2 regions of the Amedibacterium intestinale genome follow, and region 1 is predicted to be linked to the other one. Evidence: a T-box and tRNA genes for the amino acid it is inferred to sense, from the RefSeq annotation. Region 1 holds a T-box; the other holds one or more tRNA genes.
The links. A T-box is a leader RNA that pairs with one kind of tRNA and senses whether it is charged. The one in region 1 lies ahead of tyrS (tyrosine--tRNA ligase), so its partner is inferred to be a tRNA-Tyr.
Positions count from the first base shown of each region.

Region 1 (7,745 bases):
GGATTAGATATTGTTTTGGAACACAATATGAAGCCATTGTTTGTGGATCCTAATTCTGAACTTGTACAGACATTGTCTGGTGTTTATCGTGAATACAGTAAAGATACCTTTACTCCAAATATTACGATTGGCGGGGGTACTTATGCGAAAAAATTCCCTAACTTTGTAGCATTTGGACCAGAATTTCCAAATCGTAAATCACCAGAACACATGTATGTTGGAGGATGTCATCAAAAAGATGAAGGTGTTAATGTAGATGACCTGCTTCTTTCTGTAGGTATTTATACAGCTTCATTAGAAAAACTTGCCAAATAAGACGAGGAGTAGAAAACATGAGAATGCGAAAACTGCCATGGGCAGAAGATTTTTTGAATGAGCAGGAAGTTGTAGTAAAAGAACCTGCACAATATAAAGGAACATGGAAAGAAATGTTAGACTGTACCTGTCTGCATGTGGAAATTGGTACTGGGAAAGGTGATTACTGGACGAAAATGTCACAGTGTTATCCTGATTTTGGATGGATCGGTGTAGAAAAAAACAGCAGTGTTGCTGCTCTTGCTGTTCGTAAATTTGTTAATATGGAAGGCAAGAAAGAACATATGCGTTTTATCCAGGATGATGCAGAAGAGATTGCCCAGTGGTTTGCACATGGGGAAGTGGATGTTATTCATTTAAACTTTTCAGATCCATGGCCGAAAAAAAGAGCACATAAAAAACGTCTTTCCAATCATAAATTTATTGCACAGTATGCAGATATTTTAAGTGATGATGGAGAAATTCAAATGAAAACAGATAACAGTTCTTTGTTTGAATACAGTATCATGGAATTTCAAAACGAAGGATGGTATCTACATGATTTTAGTGTAGATTATCGAAGAGTTGAACATGATGAAGATGTGATTACAGAATATGAAAATCGTTTTATGGAACGAAATCAGCCAATTTATCGTGCTGTTTGGAAAAAGCATCCAGTTGTAAAAAAGGAGAATTAACATGAAAGAATGCATGCAAGAAATTAAAACATTAGAAGAATTTGAAACTGCAAAACAGCAGGGTGGAATCAATGTATTTACATTTTCGGCAAACTGGTGTCCGGATTGTGTGTTTATTAAACCGTTTATGCCAAAACTGGTAGAAAAATATAGTGATTATCATTTCTATTATATTGACAGAGATCAGTTGATGGATGCTGCAGTGGAATTAATGGTTATGGGAATTCCTAGTTTTGTAGCATTTAAAGATGGAGAAGAAACAGGTCGCTTTGTTTCAAAACTACGTAAAACAGAACAGGAAATCGATGATTTTCTAAGTGGATTATCAAAATAGAGGAGATGATACAGCGTGTCTATTTTTAATAAAATTACAAAATTTTTGTTTGAAGAAACAGAGACAGAGATTGTAGCTGAAGATGAGCTTGAAACTGTTTCTTTCAGTCAAAATAAAGCGCAGGATAAAACGGTAAAAAAGGATACAGCAACACAGGAGCAGCAGAAAACTCCTGTTAATACAATCAATGAAGAACCAAAACAAGATGAAAAAAAATTTGTGAGCATTGAGGTTGAACAGAAACCTAAAACAAAACCTGTAAAAAAAGAAAGCGAAAAAATCGTTTTGCCTAAAAAAGAATATGAACAGGTGCCGGTAATTTCACCAATGTTTGGTGCAACGGAAGAAAAACAGCCTGTAAAGAAAAAAGCAGCTGTCAAACCTGCTCCAAAACATACAGCAAAAAAAGTAAATCCTTTAGGAACGATTATCTCTCCTTATTTTGGCGCAGAAGAATTGGAAGAATTTGAAGAAGAAGCTAAAAAAGATATCGAAATTCAGGAAAAAATTGAGAAAGAAGATATTCTTGATACAGTGCAGGAAAACATGGAATTCAATAGTGAAGAAGATATAAAAAATGTATCTTTAGATGATTTGATCGAAGAAGATGAAGATGATTCTTTGGAAAAAGATATGCTGCAGATTTCTTTGTTTGGAGATTCTACGCCGGTAAAAAGTGTAGAAGCGATGGAAAAAGAGGAGGCGTAAGGATGCATTATCATTTTATTGGAATCAAAGGTTCTGGAATGGCTTCTTTGGCAACGATTGTTGCAGATCGTCATGAAACTGTAAGTGGTTCAGATATTGAAAAATATATTTTTACGCAAAAACCTTTAGAAGAAAGAAATATTCCTATTACTTCTTTTTCTGAAGATAACATTCAGGAAGGAATGGTCGTGATTGTTGGAAATGCTTTTGATGATACAAATCCAGAAGTAAAAAAAGCATTTGAACTGCAAAAGCAGGGAAAGACAACTGTTTACTGGTATCATGAATTTTTAGGACAGCTCGTAAATGAATATACAAGCATTTCTGTAGCGGGTACACATGGAAAAACTACAACAACTGGTATGCTTTCACATGTCATGTCGCTAGCCTCTCCTACAGGGTTTTTAATTGGAGATGGAACTGGTGATATGCCGGATAATAGCCGCTATTTTGTTTTAGAGTCATGTGAATATAAACGTCATTTTCTGGCGTATTACCCTCAATATGCGATTATAACGAATATCGAACTGGATCATGTTGATTACTATAAAGATATGGAGGATTATCGTTCTGCATTTGAAACATTTGCGAACCAGGTAAAAAAAGGTGTAGTTTTATTTGGGGATGATGAAGAAGTTTTAAAATTACATATTACAACAGAGCATCTATATTATGGATTGCACGATAATAATGATGTACAGGCAGTAAACGTTATACAGAATGAGAATGGTATGCAATTTGATGTTTTGTATAAAAAAGAAAAATTTGGAACGTTTAAACTTCCATTTGTTGGGAAACCTTTATTGTGGAACAGTTTAGGTGTAATAGCAGTTGGAATCATGGAAGGTTTGTCATATGAACTTCTGCAGGAAGGCTTATCTACATTTCCAGGAGTAAAACGTCGTTTCACAACAGAAGAAAATAAAGATAATGTTTATATCGATGATTACGCCCATCATCCAACAGCAGTAAAATATATGATAGAAGCTGCGCGTGTGAAATATCCAGGCAAGAAAGTAATCGCAATCTTTAAGCCAGATCGATATTCTCGTATATATTATTTTATGGATCGATTTGCACAGGAATTAGATAAAGCAGATGAAGTTTATTTGTGTCATTTCCCTGAGAATGCAGCAAAGGAAGATGGTATTGATATTACGATTCAGGATTTGGCTGATAAAAGCAGCAAAGCTGTTGTTATTGCGGAAGATGAGGAAGCTGCAAAACAGTTAGCTTCCAGAGGTCCTGCTGTTTATCTGTTCATGAGCAGCAAAGATATTTATAAATTGAAAAATATTGTAAAAACGTTTCAGTAAGATTGAGATAGTTTACCAATTCAGTTAAAATTAGAAAAGAGGTGTTTTCATGGGTTTGGATCAGTTGTTAGAATTGACAAGCAATGTAGCTGTTAAAGCGTTGCCGATAGCAGGGGTTGTCGTTTTGATTTTTTTGGCAATTTTCTTAAAGCGTTTAGTTTCCTTGCTGAATACAACGCAGGATTGTGTACAAAGCATTAAGAAAACGGTAGAAACTGCAAATAAAGAACTTGAAACACTAGAAAAGCCATTACAGACACTAAATGAGTTGAGTGATACCGTAGATTGTGTTCATGAAGCCAGCAAACACGCTGTACGTTCTTCTATCGCAATTTTTTTAGAAAATTTGACATATATAAAAGACTGGATTTTTAAAAAAATGGGCAATGAAGAAGAAATAAAAGAAGAGTCTTGCGAGGTAAATGTTGATGAAAAAAATGGATGATAAGATCGAAAATTTGGAAAAAGAAGTGAAGTATCACATAATTGAATTAGAAGAAAATGTTGATGAGCATATTTCACCAATTATAGAAGATACAAAAAACAGCTTGCACACTCTATTTCAAGAATCCAGGGAAAAGATGAAGGAAACAATGACGTCACAGGAAATGAAGGAGCGTTTATATAAATTAAAAGAAGATAGCTTGAAAATTTTAGAGATGGCTAAACAAAAAATAGAGGAGTTTAACTCTAATGATGAAGTTATAAAAGGAAAGAAAAAATTAAACGATGCCACTTTGGCGGCAGCTCGCTGTATTAGTGATGGAATTGATGAAATCATGAAAAATGAAACGCTGAATCGTACGGTTGATACGATTGCGAATAAAGTAGACACCTTTTGTAAAGATGAACGAGTTGTAAAACAAGTAGACAAATTAAAAAAAGGAACGTTGAAATTGGCGGAAAATGCGTTTGAAGGATTAAAACGTGTTTTAGATACTGATAATAAAGATGAAGAGAAGTAGGAAGGGATATTTATGAAAAGAATTACGATTTATGATGTCGCAAAAGAAGCAGATGTTTCTCTGGCAACCGTATCACGTGTTATAAATGGTTCTGATGTAGTACGCGAAGATACTAGAGTTAAGGTGCAGGAAGCTATTGAAAAGTTAGGGTATAAGCCAAATGCGATTGCACAGGGGCTGGCTTTGCAGAAAACAACGACAATTGCTTTAATTGTCCCTGAAGCAAGTTATTTTTATACAGGACAAATTATTAATGGACTTATTGATGTTGCTAAAATTTACAAATACAATATCATGCTTCATACCACTACAGAAGGTATAACAGAAATGAATGATATCATTGAAAATGTCATTAAATCACGTGTAGATGGTGTTGTTATTTTCAATGACAAATTAAACAAAGAGGAATTGAATCAGTTGACAACTTATCAGATTCCAATTGTTGTTATCGGAAACCGCATGAGTGATGAAACAGTAGGTTCTGTATATGTTGATTATGCAAAATTAGCATGTGATTATGCTAATGAATGCATTCGCAACGGAAAAACAGATATTGCACTTATTGAAGACCGCAAGAATCCGGCAATGATCAAACAGCTTCGTGATGGTTTGTCTCGTGCTTTTAAAGAAAATGGTATGGAATTTAGTGGGTATATCGAAATTCCAAAGGAATATCGTTCTTCTTACCTGTTCTTAAAAGAGTATGTAAAAACAAATCCACGTAAAGATGTCGTAATCACTTATCGTGATTCTCAGGCAATGGCTGTTTTAAATGTAGCAAAAGAAGAAGGCGTAGACATTCCTAATGATATGGAATTGGTTTGTATTCTAGATAGTAAATATAACTCTATGGCACGTCCTCAGATTTCTGGTTTCAAGATTCCAGATTATGATTTAGGTGCTGTGGCTATGCGTTTATTAACAAAAATGTTGACGGATGAAAATGATGTTGTAGATAAAGAAATCGAATTAAGCTACATTTTCACACCTAGACAATCAACAAAATAAGATTGACTTTTACAGGATATATAAGATATACTAATTACAAATCAGCGATGATAAGACAGAGTACATAAAATTTTGCTGCAAAGAGAGACAGCTGGCTGGTGAAAAGCTGTAGAGCAAGTTTATGGAATACACCTTGGAGCTGCTTTATGAAAAGTAAAGCCGTAATTCCTGCGTTAATGGACAGAGTGTTTCGTTTTATGAAAAACTAAGGTGGTACCGCGCGATGACAGCGTCCTTGGAAAAGGGCGCTTTTTTTATTTATTAGGAAGGAAGAAGCATATGAAATTATTTGATGAACTGAAATGGAGAGGGCTTATTAATGATGTAACAAGTCCAGATTTAGAAGAGAAATTAAACGAAGGTGGATTGACGTTCTATATTGGAACAGACCCAACGGGGGATAGTTTGCATATTGGACACTATTCTAGTTTGCTGTGTGCAAAACGTTTGAAAGAACATGGACATCATCCAATTATGCTTGTTGGAGGTGCAACTGGATTTATTGGCGATCCAAAAGCTACTGGAGAAAGAAATATGCTGACAAAAGAAGTTTTACAGCATAATTATGATTGCTTAAGCAAGCAGATCAAAGAATTGTTTGGATTTGAAATGGTAAATAACTTGGATTGGACAAAAGATATTACCATTATTGATTTTTTAAGAGATTATGGAAAATTCTTTAATGTTAACTACATGATCAATAAAGAAACAGTAAAACGTCGTTTAGATTCTGGAATTAGTTATACAGAATTCTCTTATATGCTGTTACAGGCATTGGATTTCTTGCATTTATATGAAGAAAAAAACTGTACCTTACAGTTAGGTGGACAAGATCAGTGGGGAAATATTACAAGTGGTCTAGAACTTATTCGTAAAAAACATGGTGCGGATGTAGAATGCTATGGTTTAACCATGCCTTTAATTACAAAAGCTGACGGTACAAAATTTGGAAAAAGTGAAACTGGTACTGTATGGCTTGATAAAAACAAAACAAGTGCGTATGAAATGTATCAGTTCTTAGTGAATTCTGAGGATGCGAAAGTTATCGATTACTTGAAGAAATTAACTTTCTTAAACAAAGAAGAAATTGATGCATTGGAAGAAAAAGTAAAAACAGAACCACATAAACGTGAAGCACAAAAAGCATTAGCAAAAGAAGTTGTTACATTCCTTCATGGTGAAGAAGAATACGAAAAGGCATTAAAAATTACAAATGCTTTATTTAGAGGAAATATCCAGGAACTAAATGCAGAAGAGTTGGGAGATGCTTTAAAAGGATTCGAAAAGAAAGAAGTAGAAGACAATCTTCTTTTACCTGATTGTTTAGTTCAGGCAGGTATTGCTTCTAGTAAACGTGAAGCTAGAGAATGGATCAACCAGGGTTCTATTCAGATTAATGGGGAAAAACAAACAAGTGTTGAATTTGTAGTATCTAGTGCAAATGCTATTCATGATAAAGATACATTAATTAAAAGAGGAAAACGTAATTATTATGTAATTACACATAAATAAAAATTCAAAAAGCCGAGAGGCTTTTTTTCTTTAACCGTATTTATCACTGCTCATACTATGGAGTAAGGAGGAAAATTATGAAAGCAGGTGTTTTGTGCAGTGATCAAAGGATGTGTCAAATAAAAAACAACTTATCAAAAGACTTTGAAGTTATCTCTATTGATGAATCTACTGATTGGTTGACCCTACCTCAGCTGGATGTTTTGATTTTACCTGTAAAGGGCATGGATACAGAGGGAAATATAGTTATACAAGGAAAGAGTATGCATATTCCTAGTCGCTTCTGGCATATACAAGGAAAGGAAGTAAAACTATTTAGTGGTACGGATGTTAAAGCACCGTTATGTCATTTTTCATTAGACTGTTATATGAATGATGAATCTGTTATTGATGAAAATGCGATATTAACTGCAGAAGGTGTTTTGTCAGAAATATTAGAAGCCACTAATAAAAGTATATATTCCACGAAAATAGATATTGTGGGATATGGGCATTGTGGAAAGGCGATATATCAGATGTTAAAAAATCTTCAGGTTGATGTAAGAGTGATAAGAAGAAATGCACAGAAGCAAGATGACTTTATATCCTATCAGGATTGGAAAGAATGTGGAGATATTATCGTGCATACAGCAACAGGAAAAATTCTAGAAGAAAAAAGACTTCTTCAATGGGAGAAAAAACCTGTGATACTAGATATTTCTACTCCTTGTTTCTTTGATGAAAGTTTCTTGAAAAGCAATGGTATCATTTATAAACGACTTGGAAATCTGCCTGGACGTTTTGCCTGTATCAGTGCTGGCAATATCATCGCAAATTATGTTAGGAGGAAAGTAAGTGTTGAAAGATAAGCGCATTTTATTTGGGATTTGTGGCTCTTTCTGTAATCATGCAAAAGTATTAGATGAAATCA
Region 1 is NZ_AP019711.1:837,465-845,209, reverse strand. Features, by position in the region: gene pepV (dipeptidase PepV) at 1-315, shown strand, start outside; gene trmB (tRNA (guanosine(46)-N7)-methyltransferase TrmB) at 333-992, shown strand; gene A9CBEGH2_RS04345 (thioredoxin family protein) at 994-1,326, shown strand; gene A9CBEGH2_RS04340 (internalin) at 1,342-2,034, shown strand; gene murC (UDP-N-acetylmuramate--L-alanine ligase) at 2,037-3,350, shown strand; gene A9CBEGH2_RS04330 (histidine kinase) at 3,400-3,795, shown strand; gene A9CBEGH2_RS04325 (hypothetical protein) at 3,779-4,315, shown strand; gene A9CBEGH2_RS04320 (LacI family DNA-binding transcriptional regulator) at 4,328-5,323, shown strand; T-box leader at 5,362-5,563, shown strand; gene tyrS (tyrosine--tRNA ligase) at 5,603-6,835, shown strand; gene A9CBEGH2_RS04310 (hypothetical protein) at 6,913-7,683, shown strand; gene A9CBEGH2_RS04305 (dipicolinate synthase subunit B) at 7,670-7,745, shown strand, end outside.

Region 2 (7,745 bases), 390 kb from region 1:
TATGCTGGAATTAAGAAACGTATCCTTTGAAGTAGAAGGAAAACATATATTGCGAAATATCAATTTAACAATTGATGATAATCAGTTCACAGTGATTACAGGACCTAATGGCGGTGGAAAATCCACGTTGGCAAAAATTATTATGGGAATAGAAAAACCAACAGGAGGAAGTATTCTTTTTGATGGGGAAGATATTACAAATATGAGTATTGCACAGCGTGCGGAAAGAAAAATAGGCTATGCTTTTCAACAGCCCCCTCGCTTTAAAGGAATGAGTGTTAGAAAATTGTTGAGTTTAGCACATGGTAAGGAATTGAATGAAGATCGCTGCTGCAGCTATTTAAGCGATGTTGGTTTGTGTTCAAAAGATTATTTGGACAGAGATGTGGATGGTTCATTATCTGGAGGAGAGGTAAAACGTATTGAAATTGCATCGATTCTTGCCAGAGATTTAAAGCTGTCAATATTCGATGAACCAGAAGCAGGAATTGATTTATGGAGCTTTGCGAAATTGGTAGAAACTTTCCAGCAATTGCAGGAAACTTCTCGACAATCTATTATCCTGATTTCCCATCAGGAAAGAATCATGCAGCTGGCAGATGAAATTGTAATTATTGAAAATGGTATGGTAAAAACAAAAGGAAGAAAAGAAGATGTACTTCCGTCTTTGATGAATGAATTTGAGCCATGCAGCTTTAAAAAGTAGGTGTTGATATGGAAAACATGGAAAAAGATCTTTTAGAAACGATTGCGGATATTCGTGGGTTTATGCCTGGAAGTGCATTTAATCTTAGAAAAAACGGAGAAGGTGTTGAACGTCATTCTACAGAACATGTAAAAATTTCTGCGAAAACAGATAAACCTGGAATTGATATTAGGATTGATGCTAATACAGTAGGAGAAAGTATCCATATTCCGGTTATTTTAACAGAAAGTGGAATAAAAGATGTTGTATACAATGATTTTTATATTGGGGAAAACTGTGATGTGGAAATTATTGCTGGATGTGGAATTCATAACGATGGATGTGATACATCTCAACATGATGGAATCCATACTTTCCATATTGGGAAAAATGCAAAAATCGTTTATTCTGAAAAACATGTAGGAGAAGGAAATGGCAGTGGAGAAAGAATCTTAAATCCTACTACTGTTATTCACATGGAAGAAGGCTCTTATGCAAAAATGGATATGAGTCAAATTAAAGGGGTTGACTCTACCATGCGTAAAACAGAAGCGAATCTTGGGCCAAAAGCAAAACTGGTAATTAATGAAAAACTGATGACCCATGGTAAACAGAAAGCATATAGTGATGTTACTGTAAATTTGAATGGAGAAGACAGTGTCGTTCAGATTATATCACGTTCTGTTGGAAAAGATACATCTGTTCAGGTATTTCATCCAATTGCAGTAGGAAATAATAAATCCAGAGCGCATATACAGTGTGATTCTATTATTATGGATGAAGCGAAAATTAGTTCGATTCCTGAAATTGCGGCAAATCATGTTGATGCACAGATTGTACATGAGGCAGCTATTGGAAAAATTAATAATGATCAGTTAATTAAACTTCAAACGTTCGGTTTAAGTGATGAAGAAGCTGAAAAAGTGATTGTAGAAGGATTCTTAAAATAACAATTACATATTTGATTTTAACCGTTGACAAAATTGTTCTTTAATTGATTTTGTTGGCGGTTTTTAATATTTGTAAAAAGAAAATGAGTATTTTCAAAATAGCAATAGGAAACTACTCATTATTATAGCAATAGGAAACTACTCATTATTTAAATACTATTTATTTTTAAGAAAGCATAAGAATTACATTTTAAATACTGGATATAAAATTAGAATAATTGCTGATAAATGTCTTGAATGAATTCTTTCGTCATAACAATTGGACTATTTGTAAGAAGACGCTGCTGTGATTGTATAACACTTTCACTAAATTTCTTGATGTCATCTTCTTTCATTCCATATTCTTTTAATGGCTTTCTTGGAAGCAAAGAGGATAAAAGATTTTCTAAAGAGTTAAATACTTCCTCTTCTTTACATTTCAAGCAGTTGGATAAAAGGTTTTTAAGCTGTTTTATTTGACAGTTTGGATCAGCTTTTTCATATAATTTTAAAATAGCAAGAAAAAATTGATAGTTTGCTTCTCCATGAGTTACATGATATACACCAGAAAGTGGATAACTTAAAGCGTGAACGGATCCAGTACCAGTGTTGCCAAATGCAATACCTGCATAATTACTGGCTCTTAAGAAAGTTTCTAAATGATTTAAACGTTCATTTTCTCCGTACTGTTGAATGTTTTGGAAACCGTGGATTAAAAGATGTATAGCTTCCTTGCTGAATAGTTCTGTATAAGGATTTGATTTGGGGGATAAAAAGGATTCACTGGCATGAATTAAAGCATCGATAGCACTTGTTACAAAGTAAAAGAATGGTAATTTAGAAAGAAGCTGCGGTATTAATATTGCCTGATCTGGATATAGTTCATCAATAGCAAGACCTAATTTTGTGTGCAGAGAAGTTAGTTCACATATTGAAATTCGGCTGACTTCTGAACCGGAACCGCAAGTTGTAGGGATTGCGATAAGTTGCCTTTTCTTATTATATTCACATTTTTGTAAAAACATATCTTCTGCACAATCTTCACCAGCAAAGACAAATAATTTTGCACAATCCATGACACTGCCTCCACCAATTGCGATAATTCTGGCTGGATTGGCTTTTCTAACATCCTTTAGCATCGCATCTAACATTGTATCCGTTGGTTCCCCTTTTCCATAATCGCTATGAAAAGCAATTTTACAAGGTAAATTATGTTCTTTAAAATAAGCATTATAAATGCTGCGGCTGGCAAGAATATAATCACTGCTTTCAAATGTGAATTCTTTTAAAAATGTATCGACATTGTCAAATTGCATAATTTCTGTTTTCTGTTGAAATAGTTTCATGATTCTCTCCTTTTATATAACATAAACTTTATATACTATAAATTATTTTAACAGGCATTTAAAAAAATTAAACAATTATTATAAGTGATTTTAGAAAATATGAAGAAAAGTTATGATTAAATTGCATCAAAAATAAAGAAATTTAATATTTTGTAAAAAAGTTCTTTACAATAAGAGTTTTTTAAGTTAAAATTAGCAAGGTCAACAACAAAAAGTTGTTAGTTGACTATGCAATCTGTATTGGGGCATAGCCAAGCGGTAAGGCACCAGACTTTGACTCTGGCATTTCACTGGTTCGATCCCAGTTGCCCCAGCCAGTGTTGACCCGTTAGCTCAGTTGGTAGAGCATCTGACTTTTAATCAGAGGGTCGGGCGTTCGAATCGCCCACGGGTCACCATTTAAAAAATGCGGGTGTAGTTCAATGGTAGAACTTCAGCCTTCCAAGCTGACTACGTGAGTTCGATTCTCATCACCCGCTCCATTTTAAATAAAAAAACTGGAGGTTTAGCTCAGTTGGGAGAGCATCTGCCTTACAAGCAGAGGGTCAGCGGTTCGAGCCCGTTAACCTCCACCATGAAATGCCGACTTAGCTCAATTGGTAGAGCAACTGACTTGTAATCAGTAGGTTGTGGGTTCAATTCCTATAGTCGGCACCATTTTAACGGAGAGGTAGCGAAGTGGCTAAACGCGGCTGACTGTAACTCAGTTCCTTTTGGTTCGGCGGTTCGAATCCGTCCCTCTCCACCATTTATGTTGATTCAAACTTCTAGGGAAACTTAGAAGTTTTTTTCTTATATATAAAGTACGATACGATTATCTACTAGAGGGAAGAAAAGCCATTGCTTAGGGGTAGATACCGTTTTTTTATAGTTAGAAATTAAGTTAAGTTTGCATGCAGAAAAAGCTGATTTACTACAGACCTTTAAAGAAAGGATGCTGGATAAAGAATGAAGATTATATTGAAATATCTTAAAGGGTATTGTGATTCATAAAAGTCTAATTTTTTATTCAGTAAATATTTTTTTAAAACTCCAGGTAAAGAAAATGAATAAAAATGTATGGTAATGGAAGTATCTTTGGAATAATATGCGTGCATTTTATATTTATTAAATGATATATATTTGGTTTATGCAATTACAATAGAAAAATGAAACTATCTATATGTGATGATAAGTAAAAATAAGAAAATATTTTTAAGAGAAGAGTTGACACACAAAGTTAGGTTTGGTAAACTTATCACATAAATTAGATTGATATAACTTTTTTGGAGGTTGTTATGATTGATAAGCGTTTGATAAAAGAAATGCCACAGGCAAAACAGTTTGTATTTAAACAGGTTTTTATGCAATGGATAGGCATGCTTTGCAATGTGGGATTGGTCTTTTCTTTATCTGCTGTTTTAGTAGAAAGTTTAAAGAAAACAATTTCTGTAACAAATATTGTTGTATTTGTCGTGATTGTTAGTGTTTTGATAATATTACGCATTTTTGTAACAAGAAAAGCAAGCATGTATTCTCATGAAGCATCTTGTGATGTGAAACTGCATTTACGAACACGAATATATGAAAAATTATTAGAATTGAAAAATGATTATACAAATTATGCAGCTACAAGTGAACTTGTGCAGTTAAGTGTTGAAGGTGTCGATCAGTTAGAAACATATTTTTCACGCTATTTGCCACAGTTTTTTTACAGCATGCTGGCACCAGTTACATTGTTTGTACTTTTGGTTTGGATGGATGTTTACAGTTCTCTTGTTCTTCTTCTATGTGTACCATTAATTCCCTTATCCATTATCGCAATACAAAAAATTGCGAAAAAACTGCTTGGGAAATACTGGGGCAGTTATGCAGCTTTATCGGATAGTTTTCTAGAAAATTTACAAGGACTTACAACATTAAAAATATATCAGGCAGATGGATATAAACATGAAGAAATGAACAAAGAAGCCGAGCATTTTCGCCGTATTACGATGAAAGTTTTAACAATGCAGCTAAACTCTGTCAGCGTTATGGATATTGTTGCGTATGGCGGGGCGGCCATAGGAAGTATTGTGGCAATACAGGGGTATATGGCAGGAAGAGTCAGCTTGTTCTCCTTGTTATGTATTGTACTGTTATCCAGTGAGTTTTTTATTCCACTTCGCATGCTTGGTTCCTTCTTTCATATCGCAATGAATGGGATTGCCGCAAGTGCGAAAATATTTAAGCTTTTGGATGTGGAAGTAAAACATACAAAAACAAAGCAGTTACAGGATAAACATATTTCTGTATGTTTGGAAAATGTAAGCTTTGGTTATGATAGCGATCGTCAGGTCATCAAGGAGGTAAGTCTTGGTGTAAAAGAAAAAGAGTTTGTCGCAATTGTTGGAGAAAGCGGTTCTGGAAAAAGTACGATTGCGAAACTGCTTACAGGGCTTGCCAGCGGATATAAGGGAAATCTTATGGTATGCGATATAGAACGAAGTGAAATTGATGATGCATCTTTTTATGAACATGTAATGTATGTAACACATAAGTCAACTTTGTTTAAAGGAAGTGTACGTGAAAATTTGATGGCTGCAAAAGATGGTTTATGTGAGGAACAGCTTTTGGAAGCATTAAAGAAAGTAAAACTGTATGATTTCTTAATGGAGCAGGATGGATTGGATACGATGCTTGTGGAAAATGGAAATAATTTATCTGGAGGACAAAAGCAGCGTTTAGCAATCGCAAGAGCCCTTTTGGCAGACAAGGATATGTATATATTTGATGAGGCTACAAGTAATATTGATCTGGAAAGTGAAGAAGCTATTTTACAGGTCATTCAGGAAATGACAAAAACGAAAACGATTCTTATGATTACACATCGTTTAAGTACCATTGCAACAGCCGATCGTATTTATGTTTTAAAAGATGGCAGCTGTATAGAAAATGGCACACATGAAGAATTAATGATGCAGCATGGTATGTATGCATCAATGTATACAAAACAGCAGGAATTGGAACAGTTTTATGGAGGTAGTGAAGATGAAGAAAGAGCATAATGTTTTATTGATGTTTCGAATGAGCAAATTGGTAAAACCACTGGCAGGCTATATGGCTTTAGCAGTTCTTTTAGGAGTGCTTGGGTTTCTGTGTGCCATCTTTATTCCCTTTTTTGCCTCTATTACGATTGCACATGTAGCACAGGGGTTTGCATTTCCCGTTTCATTGTTTTTTGTTATGATCCTGGTCATGGCAATTATGCGAGGGATTCTGCATTATGGAGAACAGGCATGCAATCATTATATCGCCTTTAAACTTCTTGCGATTTTACGTGATAAAGTATTTTCAAAACTGCGACGTTTATGTCCGGCAAAACTGGATGGACGAGATTCTGGAAATTTAATCTTTTTGATTACAAGTGACATTGAAGCATTGGAAGTATTTTATGCTCATACGATTTCTCCTATATTGATCGCAATATTTACCAGTGTTATTCTTCTTTCTATCTTTTTCTATCTGCATTTTGGATTTGTGATCATAGCACTTCTTGCTTATCTTTGTGTAGGAGTTTTCATTCCTATGTATATTAGTAAAATCGGAAAAGAAGATGGAAAAACATCGCGTGAAGAGTTTGGGGATTTAAGCAATTCGGTATTAGAAACATTGCGTGGTATGCAGGAAGTGCTGCAGTATGGCATAGGCAAGAAACGAATGGAAAGTATGCAGGAAAAAAGCAGAAGCATTAACGATATTCAAAAGAATTTAAAAAGCTATGAAGGTTTAACTACAGCATTGAATAATACCGCAATCATGGGATTTTCTATGTTGATGTTTGTATTTGGATATATGCTGTATGTAAATCATATTGTTTCGTTTACACAGGTTTTATTATCTACTGTTTTAATGCTGTCTAGTTTTGGACCAGTACTGGCATTAAGCAATTTATCAAATAATCTTTTGATTACACTTGCAAGTGCAAGACGTGTATTGGCATTATTGGATGAAGAAGAGACAACAAAAGATATCACAGGGAAAGAAGAAGCTGAATTTGATTCCATTCATGCACAGAATGTGAGCTTTGCATATCAGGATGAAGAAGTTGTAAGGAATTTTTCTGATGTGTTTGAAAAAGGAAAAATTACAGGTATTCTTGGGCAAAGCGGTTGTGGAAAATCAACTTTATTAAAACTTATGATGCGTTTTTATGAACCAAATCAAGGGATGATTTCAGTGGGAAATCGAAACCTGCAAGATATGAATACAAGCAATTTACGAGATATGCAAAGCTTTGTGACGCAGGATACAGTATTATTCCATGATTCAATTAAAAACAATATTCGCATTGCTAAGTTAAATGCCAGCGAGGAAGAAATCATCGCTGCCTGCAAGAAAGCGAATATTCATGAATTTATCAGTTCTTTGCCAAAGGGGTATGATACCAATGTTTCCGAACTTGGAGAATCCTTATCTGGAGGAGAACGTCAGCGTATTGCCTTGGCAAGAGCCTTTCTTCACGCATCATCCTGTATTTTACTGGATGAGCCAACCAGCAATCTGGATGCATTAAATGAAGCGGAAATTCTAAAAAATCTAAAAGCACAGAAAGAAAAAACAATCATACTTGTTTCTCATCGTTTAAGCACTTTAAAAATTGCGGATAAGCTGATTCGAATAGAAAATGGAAGGGTCAGCTAATGAGGAAAGATGTTGATAAAAAACGTAAAGAAGAAAAAGCTATCTTGTATTTGATGATTTGTTTATATTGCAGAAAGAAACATGCACAAAAAGAACTATGTAAGGAATGTGCAGAACTATATG
Region 2 is NZ_AP019711.1:1,228,619-1,236,363, reverse strand. Features, by position in the region: gene A9CBEGH2_RS06330 (ABC transporter ATP-binding protein) at 2-706, shown strand; gene A9CBEGH2_RS06325 (SufB/SufD family protein) at 715-1,635, shown strand; gene A9CBEGH2_RS06320 (4-hydroxybutyrate dehydrogenase) at 1,845-2,960, opposite strand; tRNA gene A9CBEGH2_RS06315 (tRNA-Gln) at 3,202-3,277, shown strand; tRNA gene A9CBEGH2_RS06310 (tRNA-Lys) at 3,283-3,358, shown strand; tRNA gene A9CBEGH2_RS06305 (tRNA-Gly) at 3,369-3,442, shown strand; tRNA gene A9CBEGH2_RS06300 (tRNA-Val) at 3,460-3,535, shown strand; tRNA gene A9CBEGH2_RS06295 (tRNA-Thr) at 3,542-3,617, shown strand; tRNA gene A9CBEGH2_RS06290 (tRNA-Tyr) at 3,625-3,708, shown strand; gene A9CBEGH2_RS06285 (ABC transporter ATP-binding protein/permease) at 4,238-5,986, shown strand; gene A9CBEGH2_RS06280 (amino acid ABC transporter ATP-binding/permease protein) at 5,970-7,622, shown strand; gene A9CBEGH2_RS06275 (nitrous oxide-stimulated promoter family protein) at 7,622-7,745, shown strand, end outside.
Region 2: it has a tRNA-Tyr gene. The T-box ahead of tyrS (tyrosine--tRNA ligase) is inferred to sense a tRNA for this amino acid. The anticodon was not compared.